DNA from 4 places in the Mesorhizobium sp. M0870 genome. Region 2 is predicted to be linked to each of the others. Evidence: riboswitches for the same ligand, from Rfam matches in the RefSeq annotation. Region 2 holds a riboswitch; each other region holds the start of a gene.
The links. A riboswitch is a leader RNA that binds a small molecule or an ion and turns the genes downstream of it on or off. The one in region 2 is predicted to bind cobalamin.

Region 1 (7,320 bases), on a different contig from region 2:
AGAGTGCCGCAATGCCACGGGTCGTTGCGCTGCCAGGTCCGGCATTGTCCTGTCGCAGCACCGTCACCGGCAGGTTCATCGCATCGATCACCGCAGCCGTATCGTCGGTCGAACCGTCATCGACCACGACGATGGTCTCCGCCCTTGCCGTCTGGGCCAGAACGGAGTTCAGGGCCGCGCCGATGGTGGCGGCCGCGTTGAAAGCCGGAATGACGACGCCGTAGCCTGCCATCAAAGGAACCGCCACTGCGCGAGATCCTTGAAGTCGAAAATCCCCTCCACCCGGCGCAAGCTGGGATCGGCCTTGCGACGCTTCATCGACTTGTGAATGGCGCGCATGAACTCGCGAAAGGGCACATCGGCTTCCTTGGTCATGTTGCCGGGATGACGCCTGTAATAGAGAGCCACCGTATCGGGCATAACGTATTTTGCCTGGCTCTCAAAGATACGCAACAGATAGTCGGTGTCCTCGGCCTGTTTGAAATCCTCGTCGAAACCACCGGTGCGCTCGATGAGGTCTCGCGCAAAGATTCCGGCGGACAGGTGGATCCCTCGCACGGTGATGGAGTGGCTGTCGGCGGCCGGTTCCAGCGTCTCGCCATCTATCTTGTCTATCAGCGTCATGCGCGAATAGGTCAGGTCGAGGCCAGGATCCTCTTCGAAGCAGGCGAGATCCGCCTTGAAGCGCCCCGTCGGGGAGATGTCGTCCGAATCGAGAAACGACACCAGGCCAGTCTGCGGCAGCAACTGCTTCAGCCCTGCATTGCGCGCCTTTGTGACGCCGCCATTGCTCTGCTGGAAAAGACGAATGCACGGGGCCTCGTCGATCAACGACCGTACGACGGCTGCCGAGCCATCGGTCGACCCATCGTCGATGACGATGATGTCAAGATCGATGTCTTCGCGCTGCCTGAGCAGCGAGCGTAGCGCCAGGCCAACGAATTGTTCGCGATTGTAAACCGGCATGATGACGCTCAGCCTCATCGGCGTCTCCAGCAGCGTTCCGGGCTTGGCTGATCCGACCCGATTGTGTCGAGCATCATAGCATCCGCCAATCGGTGGGACTCTTCAATTCGAAGATGCCCTGGACCTCACGCCGTGACGGATCGGCCTTGCGCCGCCGCATCGACTTGTGGATCGCGCGCAAGTGGTTGCGGACCCTTTCGCTATGCTCCTTGGTGACATTTCCGGCGTGGCGTCGGTAGTAGATCGCGACGGCGTCCAACAATTCGTAGTTCGGTCCCGCCTCGAAAACGCGCAGCAGATAGTCGGTATCCTCAGCCTGCTCGAAATCCTCATCGAACTCGCCCGTCCGGTCGACAAGCCCTCTGCTGAACACGGCGGCGCTCAGCGAAATTCCCCGAAGCGTCATCGTGCGGCTGTCGACTGCCGGTTTCAGCCGCTCATCGTCGATCCGGTCGACCAGCGTCATCAGCGAATAGGTCAGCTCAAGCCCGGGGGTAGCCTCGAAGCGGGCGAGATCGGCCTTGAACCGTCCGGCCAGCGAGATGTCGTCCGAATCCAGGAATGACACGAACTCCGCATCCGGCGGCAGTTGCCGCAGCCCGGCGTTGCGCGCCCTGGCTACGCCCATGTTGGATTGCTGGAACAGTCGGATGCAGAGGTTTTCGCGCATCATCGAGCGCACGGCCTCAGTAGAGCCGTCGGTCGAGCCGTCGTCGATGACGATGATATCGAGATCGGCGGCGTCCCGCTGCCGCACCAGCGAGCGCAATGCCGAAACGACATAGCGCTCACGGTTGTAGACGGGCATTATCACGCTCAGTTTCACGAATCGCCCCGCGCGAGAAAGTCCGCAATCGTGCCGGCTATCTCCTGAGGCTGCGTCCCCAGCGACAGACGATAGCACGGCAGCAGGCGGGTCAGGTCGCTGAAGAAGCGAAAGCCGCTCTCCCGCTCGCCCGGCATCTGCGCTATGCCCGACGGCGCCAAGGCGATCATGGCATCCCTGCGCGACACCGGCACGATCGAACTTGCCCCACCACCGCCGATATGTGGCGCCAACAGCGCGACGATGTCGAGAGTTTCAGGCACCGGCCGGGGAGCGATGTCATCAATGTGAAACGCATATTTGCCTTGCCAGTTAAGCGGGCCATGCGCCGGCAGCCGGTGCTTCAGCCCAAGCCGAGCGAATCCCTGGGGATCCTGCTTGAGTGTTGAAAACAACGGGCGGGCAGTCACGCCGTTGGAGAGGTCGACCAGCACATAGTCGTCGCCGACGCTGTCCAGTCCGTTGAGGAGGCCGGCGGCGACGGTTCCAGATTTCCCGGCCCCGCCCGCACCGGCCAGCAGCACGCCCTTGCCATTGGCGCCGAGCGTGCCGGCATGGGCAAGGCGCATGCCGCGCGCCCCATATTCCCAATGCAGGAAAGCCCGCAGCGGCGCTCCCGGCTCCCACGGCGGAAAGGCGTCGGCCGAAGCCATCAATTGCACGCCAACGCGACGTTGCGGATCATAGAACTGCCAGAAATCCAGGTCGTGGAAATGGTTGCCGCGCAATCCTGCTTCCGCCAGTTGGGTGGCGAAGCCATGCTGCGTGAAGGGTCCCTGGCCCCAACTGGCCGGTACCGCGATGCCGTCAATACCGGGATGTGCGACGAAGACGCGGCAGATGTCGGCAGGCGTTCGGCTGCCCGGAGCCGTGACAAAGCCATGAGCGAAGGCATCCGCCAACGCGCCGGCGCTGACATGCGCGGTCAGATCCAGATGCGGCAAGCTCGCCTTGCGGGTCAGTGGATAATGCGCGGCGCTGCTCTCTGCTTGCGCCAGGACATGACGTGCGTAGTCAGCCAGGTTTTCGAGAGTGATGTTCGGCATGGGTTTGCCTGTTCCGGAGCTGTCCGGCAACGAGAACCTGATGGGCGCTTCAGTTGGCTTGCTTCACCGCGGGCCAGCCGAGGGGCTCCTCGACCTCGTGGATGGGATCGACGACAATGAGATCGGCGAGATCGTCATGGATGTCGACCTTGAGGGGCTCTCTGGCAGCGGCGAGCTGAGCCAGCAATTCGCTTGGAACCGGTCTTGCCATGCCATCGGTTACGGCCGCCAGCAAACCGAATTCGAGCAATTGTGAAACAAAGCCGTCAATCGCGGCGGCATCGAGGGCGCCAATTCCGGTCGCGGCGCCGACCAGTTCGGAGGCAGGCACGCCGGACGACAGTGCATCCCAAAGTCTGCTGCCTGAATCAGAGAAGCCGAAATATTTGCCCGTGGTCAGGTCAAGAACGACGGCTTCGCCGTCGAAGGATTCAAAGACGATATCCTTGCTGGCAATGGCATAGATGCCGGATTGTCGCATGTTTGCTCCCCCGCCGAGCAGGCCGCGGAGATGATCTTCGGGCCTTACGGTCAACCCCACCGTTGCAGGCGTCTAACCATTTGCAGGGTTTTTGGCAAGATGGCGCAGACTCGGGCGAGCGCAGCCGGTCACGCTTCGATTTCAAGCGCAGAAAGCGGCTTCGAGCAACAGGCGAGGATAAAGCCGTCCTCGATTTCGTGATCGAGGATGCCGCCATTGTGACTCATCTCGACGTCGCCCGCGACCTTCCTCACCTTGCAGGTGCCGCACAGGCCGAACTCGCAGGCGGCGGGAATCCGCACCCCAGAGGCGCGTGCCGTCTGCAGCACGGTCTGGCCGGCGACGCATTCGGCATCGACATCGGAAAGCGAAAACCGGATCGGCGTCACGGCCTCGACGGCAACGGCGGCGCCGTCTTCCGGCAGTGGCGAGAACGGCGCCTGGATCTCCTCCACGGCAGGCGCCGCAAAGCTTTCCTGATGGTATTTCGCCATGTCGAAGCCGGCGGCGTTCAGCATGCCGCGCACGGCGCGCATGAAGGGATCGGGGCCGCAGCAGAAGATCTCGCGCTCACGGAAATCGGGCGCCAGCAATGGCAGCCGGATCGCGTCGATGCGGCCCATATGGCCGAACCAGCCCTCGCGGCTCGACCGCTCCTCGATCATGAAGCCGAGCGACAGGCCGGGCATGCGGCTGCCGAGCAGCTCGAGTTCCTTGCGGAAAATGATCTCTTCCGGGCGGCGCGCACAGTTGACGAAGCCGACATCTGTCCATGGCGCACAGTCGTTCAGCCAGCGCAGCATCGACATCATCGGCGTCACGCCGGAGCCGGCCGAAATGAACAGATATTTGGCCGCCGGGTGGCTGTGTAGCGAGAAGTCGCCGGTCGGCCCATAGGCCTTGACGTGCGAGCCCGGCGTCAGATGGTCGAACATCCAGCGCGTACCGGTGCTGCCCGCCTGCGCCTTGACCGTCACCGCGATTGAGAACGGCCGCGACGGCGAGGACGACAGCGTGTAGGTGCGCATCAGCGGCCCGTCCGATGTCGGTAATTCCAGCGTCACGAACTGGCCCGGTTTGTAGCGGAACCAGGTCTGGTTGTCGGAGCGGAAGGTGAAGGTCTTCACGTCAGGCGCTTCGTCACTGACGCCGATCACTTCCAGCACCTGCAGCCTGTCGTTCCAGGGCGTCATCTGGTCGAGATGGCGATAGAGGCCAAGGTCCGTCATCGCATTCATCCTCTTGTCCCCTGGGCTAGGCGACGCTGCGCAGGGCCGGCCGGTCGCCTTCTGCAAGGCGCGGTCCGATGAACGACGCGTACCACTCGACGAACTGGATCACGCCGCCCTCATGCAGCTCCGAATAGGGGCCTGGTTCGTAGGCCGGCGACAAGATGCCGAAGGCGTTTTCCTCGACGATGCGACGGTCCTGGTCGTTGGTCTCGGTCCAGACATGGGTGAGCTCAGCGAGATCGTAGTCGACGCCTTCGACCGCATCCTTGTGGACGAGCCATTTTGTCGTCACCGCGGTTTCCGTGGCACTGATCGGCAGCACGCGGAAGGTGACGGCATGGTCGCCGAGGATATGGTTCCAGGTTGTCGGATAATGATAAAGCAGCAAGGAGCCGATGCGGTCGGTTGAAACGCTGTCGGACAGGTTCTTCTGGACCGCCCGTTTTCCCGTCATGGTGTAGCTGACGGCATCGCGCAGCAGCGGCGCGCGGGTGGCGCGGTACTGCCCTGCCGGATCGATGCGGAATTTGCTCGGCAGGCCTGATGCCTCGCATTTGGCCCAGTGCGCGACCATTTCAGGGTCGCTGTCGGCGCCGTTGACGCCGGTCACGGTCGGAGCCTCGGGGAAGGTCTTGCACAGCTCAGGATGATTGGCGGCGCAGTGATAGCACTCGCGGTTGTTTTCCCAGACCAGCTTCCAGTTGCCCTTCTCGACGATCGTGCTCTCGAAGGCGATCTTTGCTTCACGCAACCGGTGCGGCAAAAGATAGGGTTCGATCATCGCCCGCATCGGCGCGAAATCCGCCGGCTCCTTGGCCAGACAGATGAAGATGTAGCCGCCGACGCTCTCGCAGGCGACCGGCTTCAGGCTGAAATCACTCTTGTCGAAACCGTCGGCCATCTGGCGGGCAAACAGCAGGCGGCCGTCCAGCTCATAGGTCCACTGGTGATAGGGGCAGACGAGCTTTGCCGCCGTGCCCTTCTCCGTGTTGCATACACGGCTGCCGCGATGGCGGCAGGAATTGTGGAAGGCGTTGATCTTGCCGTGCTGGTCGCGGACAAGGACCACCGGATAGTCGCCGATCTGCACGGTGATGTAGCTGCCCGGCTTCGGCAGTTCGCAATCATGGCCGATGAACAGCCAGTCGCGATACCAGATCAGCTCCATGTCGAGCTTGAAGTAGTCCGGATCGGTGTAGAAGGGCTGCTCCAGCGAAAAGCCTTGCCGGCGCCCCTTCAGGAGCCTTAGCATGTCGTTGCGGGTATCCATGTCCTGTCCTCGTTTCTAAGGACTGAACTGGTGGTGATGGAGGAAGGATTGAAACGCAGGCCGGCTAGGTGCCAGACATGCGCTATCCACCTCTTGACCGCCCACCGCGATCAGTCGAGTCTAACAATCTCGGGCTGGTTTCCGGGCTCTGGAGTTGTCCTTGCGGACCATCGCGACACCTTCCCAGGCAGTTGCCCAGTGGTCTCCCGTTGCGACTTGAACTCCACCACCGTTGCGGGGGCAGCGCCGGATTCTGACCGGCTTCCCAATTCTCCGCCTCGTCGTCACGAAGCGGCACCTGAGATGGTATGATCTAACCACGATCGGGGGCGCGCCGTCGGCATGAAAACGACATCGTATCCATGCGGCGCGACACGGCCTGCGAACGTTCCCGCAGACCGTCGCGGGCTGAAATCCACCTCCCGGATGACCATTTTGCCGGCTGCGATATCCCCGAATCGGACCCCTTGGCGGGGTCAAAAAAGGTTAACGGTTTCGAAAAGTGACTATTAGCTCGATCTAAAATCGAACCGAACGGTTCGTTTCTGTTGACGGTGCGTGCAGGACGGTGTGAACGCTGGGCCTCTGAAACAGTCAGTGATCCATCCAGCGGTTACACTTAACATGCTGATTTAAAGAAGAAAAATATACCCGTAGATTCCCTTGGCACAATTTCAAGGTGTGGATTCATGGTCCACACGGAACAACTTCGTGATTGGAAAAGGCGGGGTTGCCCTCCCACATCGGGGCTGTCCGAACGACGCGATTTCATTTCCAAGACACGCCGCTAGACGGACGGAAAAAGACGATACTGGAGTACAAAAATGAAAAAGATCATTCTCACTGCCGCAGCCCTTCTGGCCATTTCCGGCAGCGCCTTCGCTGGTAGCGACCACTACGGTTCGAACGCCGCGGCAGCCACTGCTGTCGACAGCTCGTACACCGCTTCGACCAAGAAGTCGGAACCGGCTGCTCAGGCGCCTGCCCAGGGTGCTGACCGCAACGTCTTCGGCAACAACTAACAGCCGATTCCCAGTCGACGGCGGGCTCGCCCGCCGCCCTGGCGAAATTCAGACATTCAGGAGTATTTAAGATGAACAAGATCCTCATTGCTGCCGCCGCCGTTCTGGCCATCTCCGGCAGCGCTTTCGCCGGCAGCGACAACTACGGTTCGAACGGCTCTAACCAGCCTGCCGCCGCAGTGGACCAGTCGTACACGGCTTCCACCAAGACCTCGGAACCGGCTGCCCAGACGCCCGCTCAGGGCAGCGACCGTAACCTCTTCGGTCGCTAACAGCCAATTTCGCAAGCGACGGCAGCTGTGTCTGCCGTCCTGGCGAAATCCAGAATTCAGGAGATTAAAATGAACAAGATCCTTATTGCTGCCGCCGCCGTTCTGGCCATCACCGGCAGCGCGTTCGCCGGCAGCGACAACTTTGGCTCCAATGGCGCCAATCAGCCTGCGGTTACTTCGGTTGACAGCGCGCATACGAGCTCGG
Region 2 (7,320 bases):
CCGGTGCCGGAATTCGCCGCCGCCAGCGCGGTGGCCAGCGTGGCGCTGCTCGGTCTGTTCGTCCTTGTGTCACGTCGCCGTCGTGCGGTTGCCTGAGCGGGGAGGTGGCATGTCAAACGTTTGGAGCAACTGGTCGGGCTTTGTAAGCGCCGAGCCCAAGCTGATCGCCAGCCCCGGCGATGCCGGTGAACTCGGTGATCTCGTCCGGACCGCGCCTGGCCCGGTGCGCGTCGCCGGCGCCGGTCATTCCTTCACGCCGCTGGTGAAATCGCAGGGCACGATCCTGTCCCTGGAGAGACTGGAAGGGCTGGTCTCGCACGACGCTGAAAAACATCAGGCGCGGGTGCGGGCAGGGACCCGGCTCGGCGCGCTGATGGGCATCCTGCAAGGTATTGGCCAGGGCCTGCCCAACATGGGCGATATCGACCGCCAGGCGATCGGCGGCGCGCTGGGCACAGCCACGCACGGCTCGGGACCGACGCTCGGCGCCTATCACACGCAACTGGAGACGGTGCAGATCGTCGACGGGCTTGGCAAGGTCCGCGACTTCAAGCGGGCAGGGGATCAGGACATGATCCATGCCATCGGTGTCGCGCTCGGCGCTTTCGGCGTGCTCACCGAAGTGACGCTGAACAACATCGCGACCTACCGGTTGCGCCGCCGCAAATGGGTGCTGCCGATCACCGAGATGCTGCGCGATTTCGAGGCAATGATGGCCGCGCATCGCTCGGCCGAATTCTACTACATTCCGTTTTCCGGCTATGCGCAGTTCATCGCCAGCGATTTCAGCGACGCCGCACCCACCACACGGCCGCCGGAAGAGGACGAGGCGGGTTTGAGGACACTGCGCAGGCTGCGCACCTCACTTGCCTGGCTGCCATCGCTGCGTGGCCGTCTGATCCTGGGCGCCATCGCCAAATTGCCGGCCGAGGACTACGTGCAGGACTGGCTCAACGTCTATGCCAGCGACCGGCAGACCAAGTTCAACGAGATGGAATATCATTTGCCGTTCGAGGAAGGGCCGAAGGCGCTGGCCGAGATCATCGAGCTGACCGAGAAGCGTTTTCCCGAGGTCTATTTCCCGATGGAGGTGCGCTCGGTCGCGCCGGACCAGTTCTGGCTTTCGCCATTCTACAACAGGCTGACCTGCTCCATCGCCATCCACCATGATGCAGCGAACGATCCGTTGCCGTTCATGCGGGCGGCAGAGCCGATCTTCCGCAGATATGGCGGCCGGCCGCATTGGGGCAAGATGCACAGCCTGAAAGCGGCGGATCTGAAAAAGCTCTACCCGCGCTGGGACGATGCCATGGCGGTGCGCCGCGACGTCGATCCGCAAAACCGCTTCGTCTCGCCCTATATGGCCGGCCTGTTCGGCATCGAATGATGAGCACCTATTTTTCCACCCTGTCCGATGCGCTGAAGGAAGCCGGCATCTTCCAGCCCTGCCTGCTGCTCGATCGCGACCGGCTGGACGGCAACATTGCCCTGGTAAAGGAGAGACTGGATCCCGGCCTGGCCGTGCGGCTGGTCGACAAATCGCTCGCCTGCCTGCCGCTGCTTGCGCATATCGGCAAGGCGCTCGGCAGTGAGCGCTTCATGACCTTTCACCCGCCGATCAGCGAGGCGGTGCTGAAGGCGTTCCCGGATGCCGATCTGCTCTATGGCAAGCCGATGCCGATCGGTGCGGCAAGGGCTGCGCTGGTGAAGGGTAATGTTGACTGGTCGCGTGTCTGCTGGCTGATCGACAGCGAGGAGAGACTGGCGGAATATGGCGCCCTCGCTGGCGAACTCGGCATCGGCCTGCGCATCGCTTTCGAGATCGATGTCGGGCTGCATCGCGGCGGGTTCGCCAATCCTGAGGCCTTGTCGAAGGCGTTGAGCGCGTTGCCGGCCCGGCTGCATTGCGAAGGCGTCATGGCCTACGAGGCGCATGCGCCGCTCATTCCCGGCCTTTTCGGCGGACCGGCAAAGGCATTGGCCAAGGCGTCGGCGCAGGCGTCGGCGTTCGTCGCCTGTCTCGGCGCCGACCAGCGCCGTATCCTGAACATCGGCGGCAGCAAGACCGCGCTGCTTCATCATGGCGGCATGGCCAACGAGGTTTCGATGGGCTCGGCCTTTGTGCTGCCCAGTGATTTCGATACGCCAGGCCTCGACGGCTTCCAGCCGGCGGCCTTCATCGCCACGCCGATCCTGAAAATGGTCGAGCCGATGCTGCCTGGCCCGCCGGCCGTCACCCGCCTGCTGCAGGCGCTCGGCCGCTTCCCGCGCAAGGGCTGCTATCTCTATGGCGGCAAGTGGATGGCCGAGCCCGTCTTCCCCGAAGGCATGAAGGCGAACGGGCTGCTCGGCCTGTCCTCCAACCAGCAATTCATGGGCTTGCCCGCCGACGCGACCGCAAAGCCCGGCGACTACGCGTTTCTAAGGCCGACGCAGAGCGAAGCCGTGCTGCAGCAGTTCGGGTCGATCGCTGTGTTTTCCGGCGGCGGGATAGTCGATCGCTGGCCGGCGCTGCCGATGGCCTGACCGACTACGCCTTCACCGGTATCCAGATCTCCAGCCCGCCATTGCCGCTGCGTGGGTCGAACTCAGGGCCGTAGCGTTCGAATTCCGGCGCATCCGATATCTCGTGGCCGGAAGCCGGCAGCCATTTGTTCCAGATCGTATTGACCGTGCGGCGGATGGTCGAGATGTGTTCGCGGTGGGCAAAGACCGCATATTTCTGCGCCGGCACCCGCACCCGGCTGAATTCCCTCGGCAGGTCGGAAAAATCAGACACTTCGACGCCGGCGATGTAGTCGAAATTGCCGGCATCGTCGCCGTTGACGCAGACGCCATAGGCGACGTCGCCGGCCTCGCCCGGAATGTTGCCGATATAGGGGCCGAAGCGCTGCCATTGCATCGGAATGGCGGCGCTGGTTTCGCAGCTGTAGCGTTCGCCGAGGCCGGCGATCAGGAACGGCCGGCTGGTCTCGAAACGCGGTGGTTCGAGATTGGTGAGGAAGGACTGGTCCATCAGGATCGGCTCCACGAGGTCGAGCTTGTCGAGTGTGCCTTGCGCGCGCACCAGTTCCGGCGTGGTGCCGAACTGATCGCGGAAGGCACGGGTGAACGCCTCATGCGAGTTGTAGCCGGCGTCGAGCGCGACGGAGAGAATGTCGGGCGCCCCGCCGGCCAGCTTGCGCGCCGCCTCGGTGAGCCGGCGTGAGCGCATGTAGCCCATCACCGAGCGGCCCGTGGCAGCGCCGAAAGCCCGCGTCACATGAAAACGCGACACGCCGCTGCTTTGCGCGACATCGTCAAGCGAGATCGCCTCCGGCAGATGACTTTCGACGAACCACAGCGCTTTCTCGGTCGGGTTCATTTTGCTCCTCGCATTGGCCAGATCATCCTGCCGTTTCCTGGCGCGGCCAGTTTGATCGAAATTGCGCATCCCGCGCAATCGCACCGATCCCGTCACAGTCGCACCGATATGGCGCAGCGTTGGAGCGCCCCTTGCCGCCGACGAGCCAAATTCGGCAGGCTTCACTTGACAGCGCCAGGCGGCATCCTCTAAATGCGTAATGTTATTACATATCGAGAGCGGGAAATGCATGTTTCCCCTAGCCGGCCCACCACTCCGTCCGAGAAATTCATTGCGAAGCGATTGGGGGAAATCTACGCTGAAGCGGTGATGGTCCCCGAGTCGAAAGGCGAGGGGTGAAAAGGGAACACGGTGAGATCCCCAGGGGTCGAGGCCGTGGCTGCCCCCGCAACTGTAAGCGGCGAGCAAAATCCGTGAATGCCACTGGCCGGCAAGGCTGGGAAGGCAGGATGGCGCAACGACCCGCGAGCCAGGAGACCTGCCATCACTGAGTTGACCGGACGGGGTGTGCCGGGAGGAAACGCGAATCCCGGTCTTGTCGGCCGCTTCGCCAGCTTCCTTCCGTCGCCAGTTTTGGAAAGTGACGGAAAGTTGGACGGCTCTATCGATCATCGCATCATCGTGAGCACGCTTTGCCATCCCGGCAATCTGGCGGGCAGCCGATGCCCGTAGCGCTTCTCGAAGCCCGTGACCTCTGCGCCATGGCGAACGGGCGGGATCTGGTCCAGGCGGTCAGCTTCTCGGTGGCCGCTGGCGATCGCCTAGCCATCATCGGTCCCAACGGCGCCGGCAAGACGACGCTGCTGCGCATGCTGTCGGGCATGCTGCGGCCAAGTTCCGGCGAGGTGAACCTCGGCGGGCGCCGGCTGGACAGGATTTCCGCCGCCGAGCGGGCACTGCATATCGCCGTGGTCGGCCAGACCGACCAGCCCGATCCGCGGCTGGCGGTGATCGACTATGTCGAGCTGGGCCGGGTCCCGCACGCTCGGCTACGGCGCAGGAGCGAGGAGCGTGACATTGTCGTCGATGCGCTGCGCCGGACCGGCCTGCTGCCGCTGCTTGGCCGCACCATCGGCTCGCTGTCGGGCGGCGAGCGCCAGCGCGCCCAACTGGCCCGCGCCATCGCCCAGCAGCCAAAGATCCTGTTCCTCGACGAGCCGACCAACCATCTCGACCCGCGCGCCCGCGGCGAACTGCTCGACCTCGTGGCAGGCTTCGAGATGACGGTGATCGCGGTGCTGCACGATCTGGCGCTGGTGGCACCGTTCGCCACCAGGGTGGCGGTGATGAACCATGCCCGTCTGCAAGCGCTCGCCGCACCGCGCGAAGCGCTGACCCAAAAGCTGATTCGCGAAATTTTCGGCATCGATGTGCTGCGTCTGCGCCATCCGACCGAAGACCGCGAACTGACGGTGTTCGATGTTCCGAACCGTGCCGCGCCGCCATCCTGATTGAAGCCGTCCCATATCGATCATCCCGTCCACAGGAGCAAACCCTTGAAACGCCTTGCTTTTTCGCTTGCCTTCTCGCTGCTGGCCTCGACAGCCCTGGCCTTCCCGGTAACTGTCGACAGCTGCGGCAAGCCGCTGACCTTCGATGCGCCGCCGAAGCGCGCCGTCATCCAGGATCTCAACATGGCCGAGATGGCTTTCGCGCTGAAACTGCAGCCGTCGATCGTCGGCCTGACCGGCATCACCGGATGGTACAAGGTGGGTCCTGAGTTCAAGGCCGAGCAGGGTTCGATCCCGGAACTGGCGCCGAAATATCCGACGCTCGAAAACCTCGTCGCGGTCGAGCCCGATTTTTTCTTCGCCGGCTGGTATTATGGCATGAAGCCGGGTGGTGAAGTGACGCCCGACACGCTTGCTCCGCACGGCATCAAGACGCTGGTGCTGACGGAAAGCTGCGTCCATCTCGACAAGAGCCGCCCCGCCGCCTCGATGGACCTGCTCTATGGCGACGTCGAAAAGCTGGGCAAGATCTTCGGCAAGGAGGCCGAAGCTGAGAAGCTTGTCTCCGGCTGGAAGACGCGGCTCGCCGACATCACCGCCAAGGTCGGCGACGCCAAGGGAACGCGGGTCTTCCTCTATGATTCCGGCGAGGACAAGCCGTTCACCGCAGGCAAATTCGCCATCCCCAGCGCCATGATATCAGCCGCCGGCGGCGACAACATTATGGCCGACATGGACACCAGTTGGGGCAATACGGACTGGGAAACGGTGGCGTCGCGCAATCCGCAATTCCTCATCCTGCTCGATTACCAGGATGGCGGTGGCTACAGGAAACTGCTCGATTTCCTGAAGGCGCATCCGGCCATGAAGGAGACCGACGCGGTCAAGAACGAGCGCTTCGTCGCGCTGCGCTATGCCGAACTTACTCCCGGCCCGGCCAACATCGAAGCGATCGACAAGATCGCCAAGGCCATGCATCCGGAAGCGTTTTGATGCCTGTCGCCCAAAAGTGCGCAGCGGTTTTGGGGCAACGACATGCATGAACAAGAGATCCTGGAAGTGCGTCGCACGCGTCCTGACAGACGCGACGCATTTCCAGGCTTGCGCCATCCGGCATTTGCACTGGCCATGCTGGCGGGCGCGGCGGCGATCGCCGCTCTCGCTCTGCTGTCGATCGCCTATGGTTCGACACTGATCCCGCTGACCGATGTTGTTGCCGCGCTTGGTCGTGTAATCGGCTTCAGCGGGCACGACGTGGCAGGACCGGTCGGCAAGATCGTCGTCGACCTGCGGCTGCCGCGCACGATCCTGGCCATCTGCGTCGGCGTCGGTCTCGGCGTCGTCGGTGCGCTGCTGCAGACGGTGACCCGCAACGACCTTGCCGACCCGTTCCTGTTCGGCCTGTCGTCGGGCGCCGCCGCGGGTGCGGTTTCCGTTATCACCGTCTTCGGCGACAGTTTCGGCATCTGGACATTGCCGGTCGCGGCCTTCACCGGCGGCATATTGGCTGCCGGCGTCGTCCTGCTGCTGGTGGCGCGGGTGAGGGGGCAAGGCCCGGAGCGGCTGATCCTTGCCGGCCTTGCCGTGTCCTTCATGTTCACCGCCTTGACCAACTATCTTGTCTTTGCCGGCGATCAGCGCGCCGCCCACTCCGTGCTGTTCTGGACCATGGGCGGCCTTGGCCTGGCGCGCTGGGACAACATCTGGCTCGGCGCACTGGGTGCGGGGACCATTCTGGCTTACGCGCTGTGGAACCACCGCCGGCTCGATGCTTTCCTGGCCGGTGAAAATGCCGCCGAAAGCCTTGGCGTGCCGGTGGCGCGCATGCGCCGGATGACCTTTCTCGTCGCCGCCTTCTCGACGGCTATCCTTGTCTCGGTCGCTGGCGTCATCGGCTTCGTCGGGCTGATGATCCCGCATCTGTCACGGCCGCTGGCGGGCCCCTTGCACCTGCGCCTGGTTGCCAGCTGTGCCGTGTTTGGCGCGGTGCTTTTGCTGGCCAGCGACCTTCTGGCCCGAACGCTGCTGCCGCCGCAGGAACTGCCGATCGGCATCATCACCAGCTCGGTCGGCGCGTTCTTCGTCGTCACCATGCTGATCCGCAACCGGCTTTGAGTGCGGCCTGGGTCAGGGCCGCGATTACTCTCCCGAAATGCCCAGTTGCACCCGTTGCTTTGGGCGCTTCGACTGGAACAGGGCAAGCAAAAAAACGCCGGCCTGAACGACGACGATCGTCGGGCCGGTGGCTGCGTCGATGTGATAGCTGAGGATCGTTCCCACGACGCTCGACCCGATGGCGGCCGCGGCGGCAATGGCGAGCATGCGCTCAAAGCTCTTCGTCAAAAGAAAGCCGATCGCTCCCGGCGCGATCAGCATGGCGATGACAAGGATGATCCCGACAGCCTTCAGCGAGGCCACGATGGTCAACGCGAGCAGCGTCAGCAGCCCGAAATGCAGCAGGTTGACGGGCAGGCCGATCGCGCGCGCATGGGCCGGATCGAAACA
Region 3 (7,320 bases), on a different contig from region 2:
TCGAACGAGTTGAAACCGCACTCGTAGGCGGAAAGCTTTTCGGGATCGGGATTGCGATAGGCCACCAGGAAGGGTGCGGCCAGCAACGCCAGGCCGACAACCAGCGCCACGCCTATGAACAGGACGATGGGCAGGTATGAGCTCAAGAGTGCGTTCATGCTCGGCTTTCCGTTGGCGCCAATCCACTTTGATTACAGCACCGGACCCTAATGCGGAAGCGTGACAGTTTAACCGCTGAACCGTTTTAAGGGCCTATGCTGCAACGCGGCGAGGGTTAGCGCAGCACTTCCAGCGAAGCAAGTCAAACCTTGTTCAAAACACCGACCTGGACGGCATATCGCGGCAAACTGGTCCGATCCGCTCCTGTTTGATTTCCTTCGCTTTTTACTCCACTTTTCTCTCCTGACATGGATGCCGCCAAAACCCTGCTAGCATGGGTTGGAATCAGCCATTCGACCCTCGGTCAAAACACTTCAAAGTGATGCCTGCATGAAGGAAAAGATCTCGCTCCCCACGGCCCGTCGCATCGCGCTTGCCGCCCAGGGGTTTCTCGATCCCCGCCCGACCGGCACGCCTGACCGCCGACATTTTGCCCGCACCCTCTCCCGCACCGGCCTGCTGCAGATCGATTCCGTCAGCGCGGTGGTGCGCGCTCATTATATGCCGCTCTATTCGCGCCTTGGCCCCTACCCGTTCTCGCTGCTCGACAACGCGGCCGTGACGCGCAAGCGCACGGTTTTCGAATACTGGGGGCACGAGGCCTCCTTCCTGCCGGTCGAGACGTACCCGCTGATGCGCTGGCGCATGCAGCGCGCCGAGCGCGGCGACGAAATGTATCTGGGCCTCGCCAAATGGGGCCGCGAGCACGCCGCCTACATCGAAGAGATCTACCGCCAGGTCGCCGAGCGCGGCCCGATCGCCGCTTCCGCGCTCGAAGGCCAGAAAGGCTCGGGCGGCTGGTGGGGCTGGAGCCATGCCAAGCACGCCTTCGAATGGCTGTTCTGGGCCGGGCGCATCACCACGGCGCACCGCCGCGGTTTCGAGCGCTTCTATGACCTGCCCGAACGCGTGCTGCCGCAGGCGATCCTCGATCTGCCGGTACCGGCAGCCGAGGACGCGCACCGCGAATTGCTGCGCATTTCTGCCCGCGCCCACGGCGTGGCGACTTCAGGCGACCTGCGCGACTATTTCCGCCTGTCGCCGGCCGACATGAAGGGCCGGCTGGAGGAACTGGTTGAAACGGGCGAGCTGCTGCCGGTGCGTGTCGAAGGTTGGGACAAGCCGGCCTATCTTCATAAAGACGCCCGCCTGCCGCGCAAAGTCGAGGCCCGCGCCCTGCTGGCGCCGTTCGATCCGGTCGTCTTCGAGCGGTCGCGCACCGAGCGGCTGTTCGATTTCCACTACCGCATCGAGATCTACACGCCGGCCGACAAGCGGCAATATGGCTATTATGTCCTGCCGTTCCTGCTCGGCGACAGGATCGTGGCACGCGTCGACCTCAAGGCCGACCGTCCGGCCAGCATACTGCGCGTCCATGCGGCCTATGCGGAGCCCGGTGCACCGCCTGAAACCGCTGCAGAGCTGTTCGAGGAATTGAAGCAGATGCAGGGCTGGCTCGGACTCGAACGCATCGAAGTGACGCCTGCCGGGGATTTGGGTCCGGCGCTGCTGAGCGTGATCAGCGACGGGCGCTCTTGACATCAGCCGTCGGCTGCAGCCGTTTGAGGGAGTTTTGTCGGCCTAGGTTCAATGATGGCATCGCAAGAGGTTCTCGACCTGATTCACGAAGCGTTGATTGCGCATGGGATCAGCGCCATCCGTGGACAGAACGATGTCAGGATTGAACTGGAAGACCTGCGCTTTGAAGCCCAAGTTTTCGACAAGGAGCCGTCAGGCTCGGGTCGTAGGCTTGTTCTCGAAATCTACGTCTTCTCACCGTTGCTAGGCACTCAGCCGGTCATCGAATCTTTTGTTGGACTGGGCGACACGCGTGAACAGGCGATTTTCCAAGCATTCGGAAAATTCCTGATCGGTGTATTTCATGTGCTGATCGAGGGCCTTGCGGAGCATGTTTGCGAGAACATGCAAGCCGAGATTGCATTCTGGCAACGGAATGATGCTGGCTGGAAGATCTACGGTGGACCTGTGATCACACAGGCTGCAGTGGAATGCACTCTCAACCGGACATATCCAGCGTTTTATGCCCGCTTGGAAAAACTGTTCACGGCTAAGGTTCGCCCTGGCAGTCATTTCATCCGGATATTCCTGGCGAGCTATGGCGGAGCACTGGTCGGCAACGAAATTCTCCTGGACAACGAAACTTGGCCGGAAGGTCAAGAGCTCCTCGTTGATCAGGACTGGCACCACGGCGACGGGTACCAGGCGCTGCGTCAGGTCATCCTTGCGTTGCCGGGAGATAACAATTGAGCCAACGTACACAGGCTAGCGGATAAACAATGGATTCAAAGCCGGGCTGACCCAAGAGGTGCAGGAGTGCCTCGATAGGATTTCGTCCTTTTCATGGGACGTACATGCGCAGGCAATCCGAAAACGCTACCCTAGACCTGCTGGAGACACATTTGGCTTCAAAGTTGATGGCATTTACTTCGATGTGGGTGACAGCGCCGGATGGCTGGACCGGCAAGATGGAGATATCCTTCTGACGGCTTTCGTTACAGCTTTTCCTGATCCCAACAACGAAGATGGCATTCGCGAAGAGCGGTCAGTGGTAGTGAAGCGTCCCCGCCCCTGATTTCAGATTGCCCCTGCGTTGCGTTGACACCGCTGCCCGCAAAAGCCTAAATCCGGTTCAGATGGTCTCTTGCCCGCAACGGCAAGAGCTAAGAGGGAATGCGGTGCGGGGCAAAATCCCAAATCCGCGGCTGTCCCCGCAACTGTAAGCGAAGAGCCAAGGCCGAAAGCCACTGGGGAGTTCCCGGGAAGGCGGCTACCAAGGCGATGACCCGCGAGCCAGGAGACCTGCCGTCTGCGACTTTAGAATCCGATCGCCCGGCGGGTTTCCGGGCAAGGAGCCCGATCTTGGACCACGACAGCAGTTTTTCGGCTGGCACAGCGGATATTTCGTCCGGCCATGATGATGCCTTGGCCGGCGTCACCATCATCGTCTGCGCCTCCTGCCGCGATGAGACCGGCGCCGACGCTCATCCCCGCGCCGGCGAATTGCTGGCGGACGACACGCGCCGCGCCGCATCCGGCGACGACATCCGCATCCGCAGCGTCGAATGCCTCGGCAATTGCAAGCGCCGCCTCAGCGCCGCCATCCTGCGCGACGGGTGCTGGAGCTATGTCTTCGGCGACCTGACCACGACCAGCGGCGCCGACCTCGTGACAGGCGCCAAGCTCTTCGCCACCTCGAAGGACGGCCTGATTCCATGGCGCGGCCGCCCCGATAGCCTGAAGCGTGGCCTCGTTGCCCGCATCCCTCCCTTAGACCTGCTGAAGGATTGACCATGACTGCCCCAGATTCGCCTGCGAACCTCTCCCGCGTTCCCTGCACCGTCGTCACCGGCTTCCTCGGCGCCGGCAAGACGACGCTGGTCCGCCATCTCCTGGAAAACGCCGGCGGCAAGCGCATTGCCATCATTGTCAACGAATTCGGCGACATCGGCATCGATGGCGAGATCCTCAAGGGCTGCGGCATAGACACCTGCCCGGAGGAAAACATCGTCGAACTGGCCAATGGCTGCATCTGCTGCACCGTCGCCGACGATTTCGTCCCGGCGCTCGACAAGATCCTCGCGCTGACGCCGAGGGTCGACCACATCCTGATCGAGACTTCGGGCCTGGCGCTGCCCAAGCCGCTGGTCCAGGCGTTTCAATGGCCGAGCGTAAAGAGCCGCGTCACAGTCGACGGCGTCATCGCCGTGGTCGACGGGCCGGCATTGGCCGAAGGCCGCGTCGCCAACGACATGGATGCTTTGCAGGCGCAGCGCGCCGGGGACGAGACGCTCGACCATGACGATCCGGTGGAAGAAGTGTTCGAGGATCAGATCGCCTGCGCCGACCTGATCATCCTGTCGAAAAGCGACCTGATGGACGCCGCCGGCACCGCCCGCGCCAACGCCATCATTGGCGAACACTCCGCCCGCGCCGTGAAGATCGTGCCGACGTCGCATGGCAAGGTCGATCCCTCCGTGCTGCTCGGGCTCGGTCTCGCCGTCGAGGACGACATCGAAAACCGCAAGTCCCACCATGACGGCGCATTCGACCACGAACATGACGACTTCGACACGTTCATTGTCGACATTGCCTCGATCGCCAATCCCGATGAACTGGCAAAGCGTGTCGCCACAGTCGCCGAAGAAGAAAACGTGCTGCGTGTAAAAGGCTTCGTCGAGGTCGGTGGCAAGCCGATGCGGCTCTTGCTGCAGGCCGTCGGGCCGCGCGTCAATCATTACTATGACCGCGCCTGGACCGCGCAGGACGACCGCCGCTCGCGTCTCGTCGTCATCGGCCTGAAGGGGCTGAACCGCCCGGCGATCGAGCGTATACTCGCCGGCTGATCTCGGACACGGGTTGCGATGCACATCCTCACCACGACATCCGCCTCGCTCGACGACCTCGCCGAGCCGGTCGATCTGCGGCAGACGCCGGCGGATATCGTGGCCCTGTCCTTCACCGACAGCGACCTCGCCGGACTGGCGGCAGCCTGGAAGGCCGATGCCGGCCGCCTGCCCTCGATGCGGCTGGCTGCCCTGCGTGACCTGCGCCATCCCATGTCCGTCGACCTCTGGGTCGACAGCGTCGCCCGTCACGCCAAGGTCATCCTCGTGCGCATCCTCGGCGGCTACGACTGGTGGCGCTACGGCTGCGACCAGCTTGCCTCGACCGCCCGCGCACACGGCATAAAGCTGGCGCTGCTGCCCGGCGAATGCCGCGACGAGGATCTGCGCCTGATCGAAGCCTCGACGCTGCCGCGCGAGGAGCTCGATGGCCTGCTCGACTATTTCCGCGAGGGCGGCCCGGCGAATATGAGCGCGCTGGTGCGGAGGCTGGCGCGACTGGCGGGACAGGATGCGGCTTTTGCAGAGCCGGTTCCAGTGCCGAAAGCCGGGTTTTATGAGCCAGGACTTGGGGTCGTTGGTGATCCTTCACACCCCCCTCTGTCCTGCCGGACATCTCCCCCGCAAGGGGGGAGATCGGACTTCATCAAAGCCGGCTCTTTTCCCGTTTCATTAGAAGCTGACGCGTCCGCAACCTCGACAATTGGCGAAATCTCCAATGACAGCGCAATCTCCCCCCTTGCGGGGGAGATGTCCGGCAGGACAGAGGGGGGTGTGAAGGAACTCGACGCTGACAACGTCAACGCTCCTATCATCCCCATCCTGTTCTATCGCTCGATGCTATTGGCCGCCGATGTCGCGCCCATCGATGCGCTTTTCCACGCGCTCCGCCAGCGCGGCATCAATCCGGTCCCCATCTTCGTCTCCAGCCTCAAGGACCCCTCATCCCTGGCGTTCGTGGAAACCGCACTCGCCGCGCTCAATCCCGCCGCCATCATCACCGCGACCGCTTTCGCGTCCGGCGCCGAACCCGGCATTGAAACCCTGTTCGACCGCGCCGGCGTACCGGTCTTCCAGGTCATCGTCGCCACCACCCGCCGCGACGTCTGGGAGACCAACCAGCGCGGCCTGGCGCCCGCCGACCTCGCCATGCATGTCGTGCTGCCCGAACTCGACGGCCGCATCCTGGCCGGCGCCATTTCCTTTAAGGGCGAGAGCGAGATCGATCCAGCACTTGGCCACCGCGCCTTTGCCAACCGGCCGGAACCGGATCGTGTGGCGCAAGTGGCTGACCGCGTCGCGGCCTTTATCCGCCTGCAGGAGACAGCCCGCGCCGAACGCAAGCTGGCCATCCTGATGCCGGATTATCCCAGTGCCCCCGGCCGCACCGGCTACGCCGTGGGTTTGGATGTCCCGTCCAGCGTGCTGGCCATGCTGCAGGACCTCAGCGAACAGGGCTATGTCGTTGAGGGGATTCCGCAAACGCCGCGTGAGTTGCTGGCGCGGCTGGGCCAGGGCGGGCATGGCTTGGCCTTGAGGGATTATGTGGAGTTCTCGAAGGCACTGCCGTCTGCAGCAATTGCTGCCGTAGATGCAGCTTGGAAGGCTGAATATGAGATAGGTTTGTGCGAGGCACCCCCCTCTGTCCTGCCGGACATCTCCCCCGCAAGGAGGGAGATCGGCAGTTCCGCCATCGGCGCTCATTCTGCGACGTTCGTAGCTGGCGAAAGCGGCAATGAGAGCTCAATCTCCCCCCTTGCGGGGGAGATGTCCGGCAGGACAGAGGGGGGTGCTCAAGCGCCAACCGCCGCCCACTTCCCCTTCCGCGCTGCCACCTTCGGCAACATCACGGTCGCCCTCGCCCCAGACCGCGGCCGCTCCGTCGACCGCCGCGCCGACTACCACGACCCGACGCTGCCGCCGCGCCATGCGCTGATCGCCTTCGGCCTGTGGCTGCGCAAATCGCTCGGCGTCCATGCGCTCGTCCATGTCGGCGCGCACGGCACGCTGGAGTGGCTGCCGGGCAAGACCGTTGCGCTTTCGGAGAGCTGCTTTCCCGAGATCGTCACCGGCGCCATGCCCGTCATCTATCCCTTCATCGTCTCCAACCCCGGCGAAGCGGCGCAGGCCAAGCGGCGCATTGCCGCCGTCACCCTTGGCCACCTGCCGCCGCCACTGACCGATGCCGAGCTGGACGAGAACCAGCACAAGCTGGAACGGTTGGTCGACGAATACGCCCAGGCCGACGGGCTCGACCGCCGCCGCCGCGACCGCCTTGCCAAGCTGATCGTCGAGACGGCGCAGAAGACCGGCCTCGCTTCCGAAGCCGGCGTCGCCACGACCGACGCGCCCGACGAAGCGTTGCGCCGCATCGACGCCTGGCTCTGCGACCTCAAGGATTTTGCCATCAAGGACGGGCTGCATATCTATGGCCGCGCCCCTGAGGACGAGCCCGACGCCATGCGGCGCCAGAGTGCGGCAGCCGAGAAGGCGGCGCTGCTCGCCGCACTCGATGGCCGCCACGTCAAGGCCGGCCCGGCCGGCGCGCCCGCGCGGGGTCGCTCGGACGTTCTGCCCACCGGCCGCAATTTGTTCACCTCGGACCCGCGCACCATGCCGACGCCGACCGCCTATGATCTGGGCAAGGCAGCGGCGGAGGAAGTGGTGCGCGGCTACATGCAATCGCATGGCGACTGGCCGCGCTCGCTGGTCATCGATCTCTGGGGCTCGGCCTCACTGCGCACCGGCGGCGAGGAGATCGCGCAAGGATTGGCGCTGATGGGCTGCCGGCCGCAAT
Region 4 (7,320 bases), on a different contig from region 2:
AGCGCAAGGAAACTCTGGTCGAACGCGTCGCGTGCTCGGAAATCGACACGCTCGGCGGCAAGGCACAGGTCTTCACTTACACGCTGCCGTGGGACTCCATGCATCACGTCGCGATAGTCTTCGGCGACATCCGCGACGGCGAGGAGGTCCCGGTGCGTCTGCATTCCGAGGATGTGGTGACCGATGTCTTCGGCACCAGCCACCGGCTCGACGCCATCATGAAGGCGATGGGTGAGCGCAGGCGCGGCGTCATCGTCTATCTCAGAGAAGGCTCCGTCGGCGTTGCGCATCAGGAACGCAAACGGCCGGCCAGCGGCGACCGCGAGGATCACGAAGAGGCTCGCCGCCGCGAAAACGAGTGGCGCGAGATCGGGCTCGGCGCGCAGATCCTCAAGGATCTCGGCATCTCCTCGATCAACCTGATCGCCTCGCGCGAACGCCACTATGTCGGCCTCGAAGGTTTTGGCATCCACATCGCCAAGACCGAGATCCTCTAGGCAGCTAGCGCCCGGCTCGAAACCGGGCGCTATCTGATTATTCCGCGGCAATCGCGGCCGCTTCACATACGTCCATCTCGCACTCAGTCGTGGCAAGGCTGCGTTGGCCAAGCAGCACCGTGGCCAGCGCGATCGTGCCTGAAGCCACCGACACCCAGAACCCGTTCGGTGCACCGAACGCATCCACCACCGCGCCGGCCGCGAACGAGCCCAGCGCCATGCCGATGCCGATGCCGGTCATGACCCAGGTGATGCCTTCGGTCAGCATCGCTTCCGGCACATGCCGCTCGATCAGGCCGAAGGCCGTGATGAAGGTCGGCGAGATCGCCACACCGCTGATGAACACGGTCAGCGCCAGCAGCGGCACGGTGTCGGCGGCGAGCGGCAACAGCGTGCCGAGCGCGACGAGGGCGACTGCGATGGCGAGCTGGCGTTGCAGCGGCGCCTTCAGGCTGAGCGCGCCGACGATGATGCCGAGCACGAACGATCCCAGCGCATAAACGCCGATGACAAGGCTGGCGGCGCCGGGTTGGCCAAGCTCCTTGGTGATCGCCACGGTGGTCACTTCCGTCGTCGCGAAGGTTGCGCCGACGAAGATCAGGGCAAGCGTGATGATCTGAACCGGCCGCAGGCGGATCGCCGAGCCGCTTGAGTTATGGTCGACCGGCCGCACCTGGGGCTCGGTCGAGCGTTGCAGGATGAAGGCCGCTGATCCGAATGCGAGAAATAATGTGCTCACCAGAACGCCGGCTTCCGGGAATAGGGCGGCACTCAGGCCGACCGATAACGATGCCCCGGCGATATAGACCAGTTCATCGGCCACGGACTCGAAGGCGAATGCGGTGTTCATCTGCGGTCGTCCTCGGAAAATCTCTGTCCAGCGCGCCCGCACCATCGCAGGTATGCTTGGCATGGCGGCGGCCAGGAGTGCCGACACGAACAGCGTCCACACCGGCCAGTCCTGGTTGGCCGCCGCTATGAGGACGGCGAAAGCCAGCACCGCGATGATAGTGGTGGGCACGACGATTCGTGTCTGGCCCAGGCGGTCCACCAGTCTCGATATTTGCGGCGCGACGAAGGCGTTGGCCAGCGCGTATGTCGCCGAGACGGCTCCAGCCAGCCAGTATTCGCCGCGCGCCTGCGACAGCATCGCCACGATGCCGATGGGCGCCATGGCGATCGGCAGGCGCGCTAGGAAGCCGGCGGCCGCAAAGCCCTTGGCGCCGGGGGCACGAAAGATTTCCGCATAGGGATTTTGCATCGGTTGGTTCCTCGACAAAGGACGATTGGACAATTACATACGGAGCGTATGATTATTAGATAGAGCATACGCCGCGTATGTCAATTAGCATACGAAGCGTATGTGAATAGGTCCAGGACACATGCACAAACCCCGCAAGGAGATGATCGCCGAGACGCGCGCAAAGCTTATTGCGGCGGCCCGTCATGCCTTCGGCACAACAGGCTATGCGGAAGCCTCGATGGATGATTTCACCGCTTCGGCCGGGCTGACGCGCGGTGCGCTCTATCATCATTTCGGCGACAAGAAGGGGCTGTTGCAGGCGGTCATAGCCCAGATTGACGGCGAGATGGCGGCGCGCATCAATGAGGTCGCGTCGAGAGCGCCGACCCGTTGGCAACATTTCGTCGACGAATGCTCGACCTATATCGAGATGGCGCTGGAGCCGGAAATCCAGCGCATCATGTTCCGGGATGGCCCGGCCGTGCTGGGGGATCCAGCGCAATGGCCGAATTGCAGTGCGTGCATCGCTTCAATGACCGACCATCTGACCGCGCTGCAGGAGGAGGGGGTCGTTGTCTCCAGCCTCGACCCCGAGACGGCCTCGCGATTGATCAACGGAGCGAGCAGCCAGGCAGCGCAACGGATCGCCAATTCGAGCGACCCCGAAGCGACGTCGAAGAAGGTGGTGACGGCGTTCAAGCAACTGCTCGAAGGCCTGCTCAAGAAGCCGGACCCGCAGTCGAATTGAAGTTCCCACCGGAGCTTTCGTGCCCGGCAGCTGTTCCCGATAGGAATTTTTTCTTGACTCGGTGACCTCAGCTAAGGTATATATTCGTCCATGGTGCTGATTTGCGCCAGTGACCCGCCGCACAGGCGGGTTTTTCGTTTGATGCTCCGTCAGCCGCGCGCCGGCGAAAGGCTCCGAAAGAAAACCGTCAGCCCGAATTCGTTGCCCTTCGGCGTCAAGGCCGGCAATTGACAATCGCCGGGTTGAGCCCATCCTCTTCCACCATCTCTGAGGCGGAGATTCGGGGCACATGTGGGATTTCGAGATCGGCCGGTCGGTGTCCATCATGATGCGGACCTGGCCGTTCATCGTCTTTCGCATGATCGTCTATTTCGGCATCACACTGGCCTACATCATGGCGACCGGCACCGGTGCCTCGGTCGGCTATGGCGTCGGCCATATCTCCACCGATCCCGACGGGCCCATGTCCTTTGCCCTGTGGGGCGGCGTGGTCGGGTTTGGCATCGTCTCGATCGCGGTCTACTGGATCCGCGAATACATCCTCTACATCGTCAAGGCCGGCCACATCGCCGTCATGGTTCATCTGATCGACGGCCGCGACATTCCCGGCGGTCAGGACCAGATCGCCTACGCCAGGGATATCGTGACCCAGCGTTTTGCCGAGGCCAACACCCTTTTCGTCGTCGACCAACTCGTCAAGGGTGCCATCCGCGCCATCACCAGCCTGCTCGGCGGTATCGCCGCCTTCCTGCCGATACCGGGCCTGAGCGGCCTGGTCTCCTTCATCAACACCGTGATCCGCCTGTCGCTGACCTATGTGGACGAGATCATCCTCGGCTACAACATCCGCATCAATTCAGCCTCGCCGTTCGAGACGGCGCGCCAAGGCGTCGTGCTGTATGCCCAGAACGGCAAGGTCATGGTCAAGAACGCCGTCTGGCTGGCGGTCATCATGTGGGGCGTGTCATTCATCATCTTTCTGATGATGCTGGCGCCTGCTGGCGCAATTCTGTTCCTGATGCCTGGTCAGCTCGCCGGCTGGGCTTTTGTGCTCGCCATCGTCTTCGCCTGGGCATTCAAGGCGGCGTTCATTGAACCCTTCGCCATCGCCTGCTTGATGCAGGTCTATTTCAAGACCATTGCGGGCCAGGTGCCGGATCCCGCCTGGGACGCCCGGCTGGCCGAGGCGTCGTCGAAGTTCAGAGAGCTCAAGGACAAGGCGCTGGCCTCCTTCGGCGGTTCGCGCTGGGGTACGGCCGGCGCCACACCCTGATCCGCTGGGCGGGTGATGTCTGGTGAGGCAGAAACGGTGTTGAGGCGCGCCACGGTGGATTTGAGCTGTGTCTCGCCTTGCCCGGAAAAGGTCTCGCTCATGATCAGCTCCGGCAGCGGCAGCCGCCGTCCCCAGCCATGCGTTTCAAGGTCCGGTTTGGGAGCGAACTCGGAAACACGGCCGACGCAGAGATAGGCGATCGGCGTTACGTGGTCCGGAATGGCCAACAGCCGCTTCAGCGCCTCAGCCTCGATGATGCTCACCCAGCCGACGCCAACGCCCTCGGCACGCGCGGCCAGCCAGAAATTCTGCACCGCGCAGACGGTGCTGTAGAGATCCATCTCCGGATTGTGCCAGCGTCCCAGCGGCGAACCCTTCGAGCGCTGCCGGTCGCAGGTGATGCAGATGTTGAGCGCGCTCTCGCAGATGCCTTCCAGCTTGAGCTTGCGGTACAGCGCCTGTTTTTCCGCCTCGATCGCCGGCAGTTCCTGTTCTCGCGCGGCCAGGAACAGGTCGCGCACCTCCGCCCGTCGTTTGACATCGCGAATGACAATGAAATTCCATGGCTGCATGAAGCCGACCGATGGCGCGTGATGGGCGGCAAGCAGCAGCCGTGCCAGCACGTCGTCATCGATCGCGGTGGGCAGGAAATGGCTGCGCACGTCACGCCGCGTGAACATGGCGCGGTAGACCGCATCGCGCGCATTCTGGTCAAATCCATCGTCAATGGCAGCGGTCATGTGTTCCGGCATCGCTTGTCCCCTTGCGATTGCAGATTCAAAACTGACAGAGCGTACTTTGTGCGTCCAAGTAGACGCACGTCGCTCTGATGCCATCCGCCTGACCACGCGGATGACAATGCCTGCCAGGCCGGTCTTCTGGCTCGGGATCAACCCGCGTCCGGTGCCTTCCCGTCATCGACAGTGGCATTTACCGGCGCGGTCCCCCTCACAGCGTTGGGCACGCCACGGAATTCAACCGTGTTCCCGATTCTCCCGCTTGCGGCGGGCACCAGGCAGTACCAGGGACCTTACGCCGAAGCGCCCGCGGGGCCAATGCCTGCGGCGACGCGAATGGACGCAGTCGCGATTTTCCCCAGTCATCGGCCGCCCGTGCATGGCCTTTGTCGATCCGGGTCACTAGATTAGGACGATGACCACCCGTCTCTACACCCATCCGATCTTCCTCGAGCATCTCACGCCGCCCGGACATCCCGAGCGGCCCGACCGCTTACGCGCCATCGAGCGCGTGCTCGACGACGAAGCCTTTGCCGGGCTCGATCGTATTCAGGCGCCGGAAGGCGACGAGGCCACCATCCTCTACGCGCATCCCGCCGATTTCGTCGCCCGCGTGCGCGCCGCCATCCCCGACGAGGGGATTGCCCGCATCGATGCCGACACCACTGCCAGCCCGAAGAGCTGGCAAGCGGCGATCACCGCGATCGGCGCCGCCAACGCCGCCGTCGATGATGTCTTTTCGGGCCGCGCCGACAACGTCTTCGTCGCCGCCCGGCCGCCCGGCCATCATGCCGAAAAGACCACGGCGATGGGCTTTTGCCTGTTCAACACGGCGGCGATCGCGGCGCGTTATGCGCAGAAGAAACACGGTGTCGAGCGCGTTGCCGTCGTCGACTGGGACGTGCATCACGGCAATGGCACGCAGGATATTTTCTGGGACGATCCGTCGGTGCTCTATTGCTCGACACACCAGATGCCGCTTTATCCCGGCACCGGAGCGAAGACCGAAACGGGCGCCGGCAACATCGTCAACGCACCGCTGGCGCCGCAGACCGGCAGCGAAGTGTTTCGCGATGCCTTCCTGTCGCGCGTCCTGCCCGCGCTCGACAATTTCGCGCCCGACCTGATCATCATTTCGGCGGGGTTCGACGCGCACCACCGCGATCCGCTGGCCGAGATCAATCTGACCGAGGATGATTTCGACTGGGCGACCGGCCAGCTGATGCAGCGCGCGGCACGCCACAGCGGCAACCGGCTCGTCAGCCTGCTCGAGGGCGGCTACGATCTGCAGGGATTGGCATTTTCGGTCGCCGCCCATGTCGGGCGACTGATGAAAGGATGAATGATGGCCGATGAGACCAACGAAGACGTCAAGGCGATGAGCTTCGAGCAGGCACTCGATGCGCTGGAGAAGATCGTCGATGATCTGGAGCGTGGCGACGTGCCGCTCGACCAGTCGATCAAGATCTATGAGCGTGGTGAGGCGCTGAAGGCGCATTGCGACCGGCTGCTGAAGGCCGCCGAGGACAAGGTCGAGAAGATCAGGCTGTCGCGCGACGGCAAGCCGGTTGGAACGGAGCCACTCGACGCGGATTGAGGCTCGGTCCGAACGATGGCCTCGCCTCACCGGTTTTTGGACATGATCATGATCGAGGATATAACTCGTTCCGATTGAAACAGCTCAAGGACAAGAGGAGATACGGAAGCGATGTGCAGAAACATCAAGACCCTGTTCAATTTTGATCCGCCGGCAACCAATGACGAGGTGCGCGACGCGGCTCTTCAGTTCGTCCGCAAGCTGAGCGGAACCACGCGACCCTCGAAGCAGAACCAGCACGCCTTCGACCATGCCGTCGAAGCCATCGCCGCCTCGGCGCGCGAACTGCTCGATTCCCTGGAAACCCACCAGCATCCGCGTAATCGCGAAGAGGTGGCGGCCAAGCTGCGGGCAAAGGCGGCGATCCGCTTTGCCTGATGCGGCCAGGCGGCCTTCGACCACCGACAAGGAGAGTCGATGAGCTTCTTCCCCGGGAAAGACCCTGAGGCAGGCGATGCCTTCGCCAGCGATCAGATCGAATTGATGGTCATACCCAACGCCAAGGATATCGGCGGTTTTCAGGTGCGCCGTGCCCTGCCGACGGCAAAAAGGCGGCTGGTGGGGCCTTTCATCTTCTTCGACCGCATGGGGCCCGCGGTCCTGCGCGCCGGTCAGGCACTGGATGTCCGTCCGCATCCGCATATCGGCCTGTCGACGGTCACCTATCTGTTCGACGGCAAGATCCGGCACCGCGACTCACTCGGCACCGAAATGGTCATTCAGCCCGGCGACGTGAATTTGATGACCGCCGGCCGCGGCATCGTCCATTCGGAGCGTACACCGGAGGAACTGCGTGGCGCGCCGATGTCGGTATCCGGCCTGCAGACATGGCTGGCGCTGCCGGACGACAAGGAAGAGGTGGCACCGGTTTTCGAGAATACCGCAGCGCTTCGGCTTCCCGAGATCGAAGCCGAAGGCGTCAACGGGCGCCTCATCATCGGCGATTTCCAGGGACTGCGGTCCCCGGTCAGGGCCGACACGGAGACGCTCTACGCCGACCTGCGCCTGGCGCCCGGCGCCAGCGTGAAAATCCCTGCTGATGCGGAAGAACGCGCCATCTATACGCTGGAAGGCGAGGTCTCAATTTCGGGTGATGTATTCCCAGCCGAACGGCTGCTGGTGTTCCGTCCCGGTGACGAGATCGTCGTGTCGTCGCAGACCGGGGCGCATTTCATGCTGTTCGGCGGCGCCTCTCTTGGTTCGAAGCGTTACATCTGGTGGAATT

Region 1: another riboswitch for cobalamin. It lies ahead of NKH97_RS18025 (aromatic ring-hydroxylating oxygenase subunit alpha); the one in region 2 lies ahead of NKH97_RS25165 (ABC transporter ATP-binding protein).
Region 3: another riboswitch for cobalamin. It lies ahead of NKH97_RS28030 (DUF1636 family protein); the one in region 2 lies ahead of NKH97_RS25165 (ABC transporter ATP-binding protein).
Region 4: another riboswitch for cobalamin. It lies ahead of bluB (5,6-dimethylbenzimidazole synthase); the one in region 2 lies ahead of NKH97_RS25165 (ABC transporter ATP-binding protein).

The regions. Positions count from the first base shown of each region.
Region 1 is NZ_JAMYOI010000014.1:248-7,567, reverse strand. Features, by position in the region: gene NKH97_RS18055 (glycosyltransferase family 2 protein) at 1-247, opposite strand, end outside; gene NKH97_RS18050 (glycosyltransferase family 2 protein) at 232-984, opposite strand; gene NKH97_RS18045 (glycosyltransferase family 2 protein) at 1,040-1,774, opposite strand; gene NKH97_RS18040 (serine kinase) at 1,789-2,838, opposite strand; gene NKH97_RS18035 (PqqD family protein) at 2,888-3,319, opposite strand; gene NKH97_RS18030 (FAD-binding oxidoreductase) at 3,448-4,548, opposite strand; gene NKH97_RS18025 (aromatic ring-hydroxylating oxygenase subunit alpha) at 4,574-5,821, opposite strand; cobalamin riboswitch at 5,937-6,138, opposite strand; gene NKH97_RS18020 (DUF680 domain-containing protein) at 6,646-6,843, shown strand; gene NKH97_RS18015 (DUF680 domain-containing protein) at 6,915-7,115, shown strand; gene NKH97_RS18010 (DUF680 domain-containing protein) at 7,185-7,320, shown strand, end outside.
Region 2 is NZ_JAMYOI010000025.1:20,303-27,622, forward strand. Features, by position in the region: gene NKH97_RS25145 (MFS transporter) at 1-96, shown strand, start outside; gene NKH97_RS25150 (D-arabinono-1,4-lactone oxidase) at 110-1,387, shown strand; gene NKH97_RS25155 (DSD1 family PLP-dependent enzyme) at 1,387-2,526, shown strand; gene NKH97_RS25160 (AraC family transcriptional regulator) at 2,531-3,364, opposite strand; cobalamin riboswitch at 3,658-3,864, shown strand; gene NKH97_RS25165 (ABC transporter ATP-binding protein) at 4,027-4,815, shown strand; gene NKH97_RS25170 (ABC transporter substrate-binding protein) at 4,861-5,808, shown strand; gene NKH97_RS25175 (FecCD family ABC transporter permease) at 5,944-6,930, shown strand; gene NKH97_RS25180 (metal ABC transporter permease) at 6,955-7,320, opposite strand, start outside.
Region 3 is NZ_JAMYOI010000032.1:25,634-32,953, reverse strand. Features, by position in the region: gene NKH97_RS28045 (NADH-quinone oxidoreductase subunit A) at 1-158, opposite strand, end outside; gene NKH97_RS28040 (winged helix-turn-helix domain-containing protein) at 490-1,698, shown strand; gene NKH97_RS28035 (DUF6348 family protein) at 1,753-2,427, shown strand; cobalamin riboswitch at 2,798-3,001, shown strand; gene NKH97_RS28030 (DUF1636 family protein) at 3,040-3,468, shown strand; gene cobW (cobalamin biosynthesis protein CobW) at 3,471-4,523, shown strand; gene NKH97_RS28020 (cobaltochelatase subunit CobN) at 4,542-7,320, shown strand, end outside.
Region 4 is NZ_JAMYOI010000001.1:302,761-310,080, reverse strand. Features, by position in the region: gene ribB (3,4-dihydroxy-2-butanone-4-phosphate synthase) at 1-497, shown strand, start outside; gene NKH97_RS01455 (MFS transporter) at 535-1,758, opposite strand; gene NKH97_RS01450 (TetR/AcrR family transcriptional regulator) at 1,880-2,488, shown strand; gene NKH97_RS01445 (hypothetical protein) at 2,778-3,761, shown strand; partial or broken gene bluB (5,6-dimethylbenzimidazole synthase) at 3,884-4,501, opposite strand; cobalamin riboswitch at 4,613-4,792, opposite strand; gene NKH97_RS01435 (histone deacetylase family protein) at 4,914-5,840, shown strand; gene NKH97_RS01430 (exodeoxyribonuclease VII small subunit) at 5,844-6,095, shown strand; gene NKH97_RS01425 (DUF2277 domain-containing protein) at 6,207-6,473, shown strand; gene NKH97_RS01420 (pirin family protein) at 6,513-7,320, shown strand, end outside.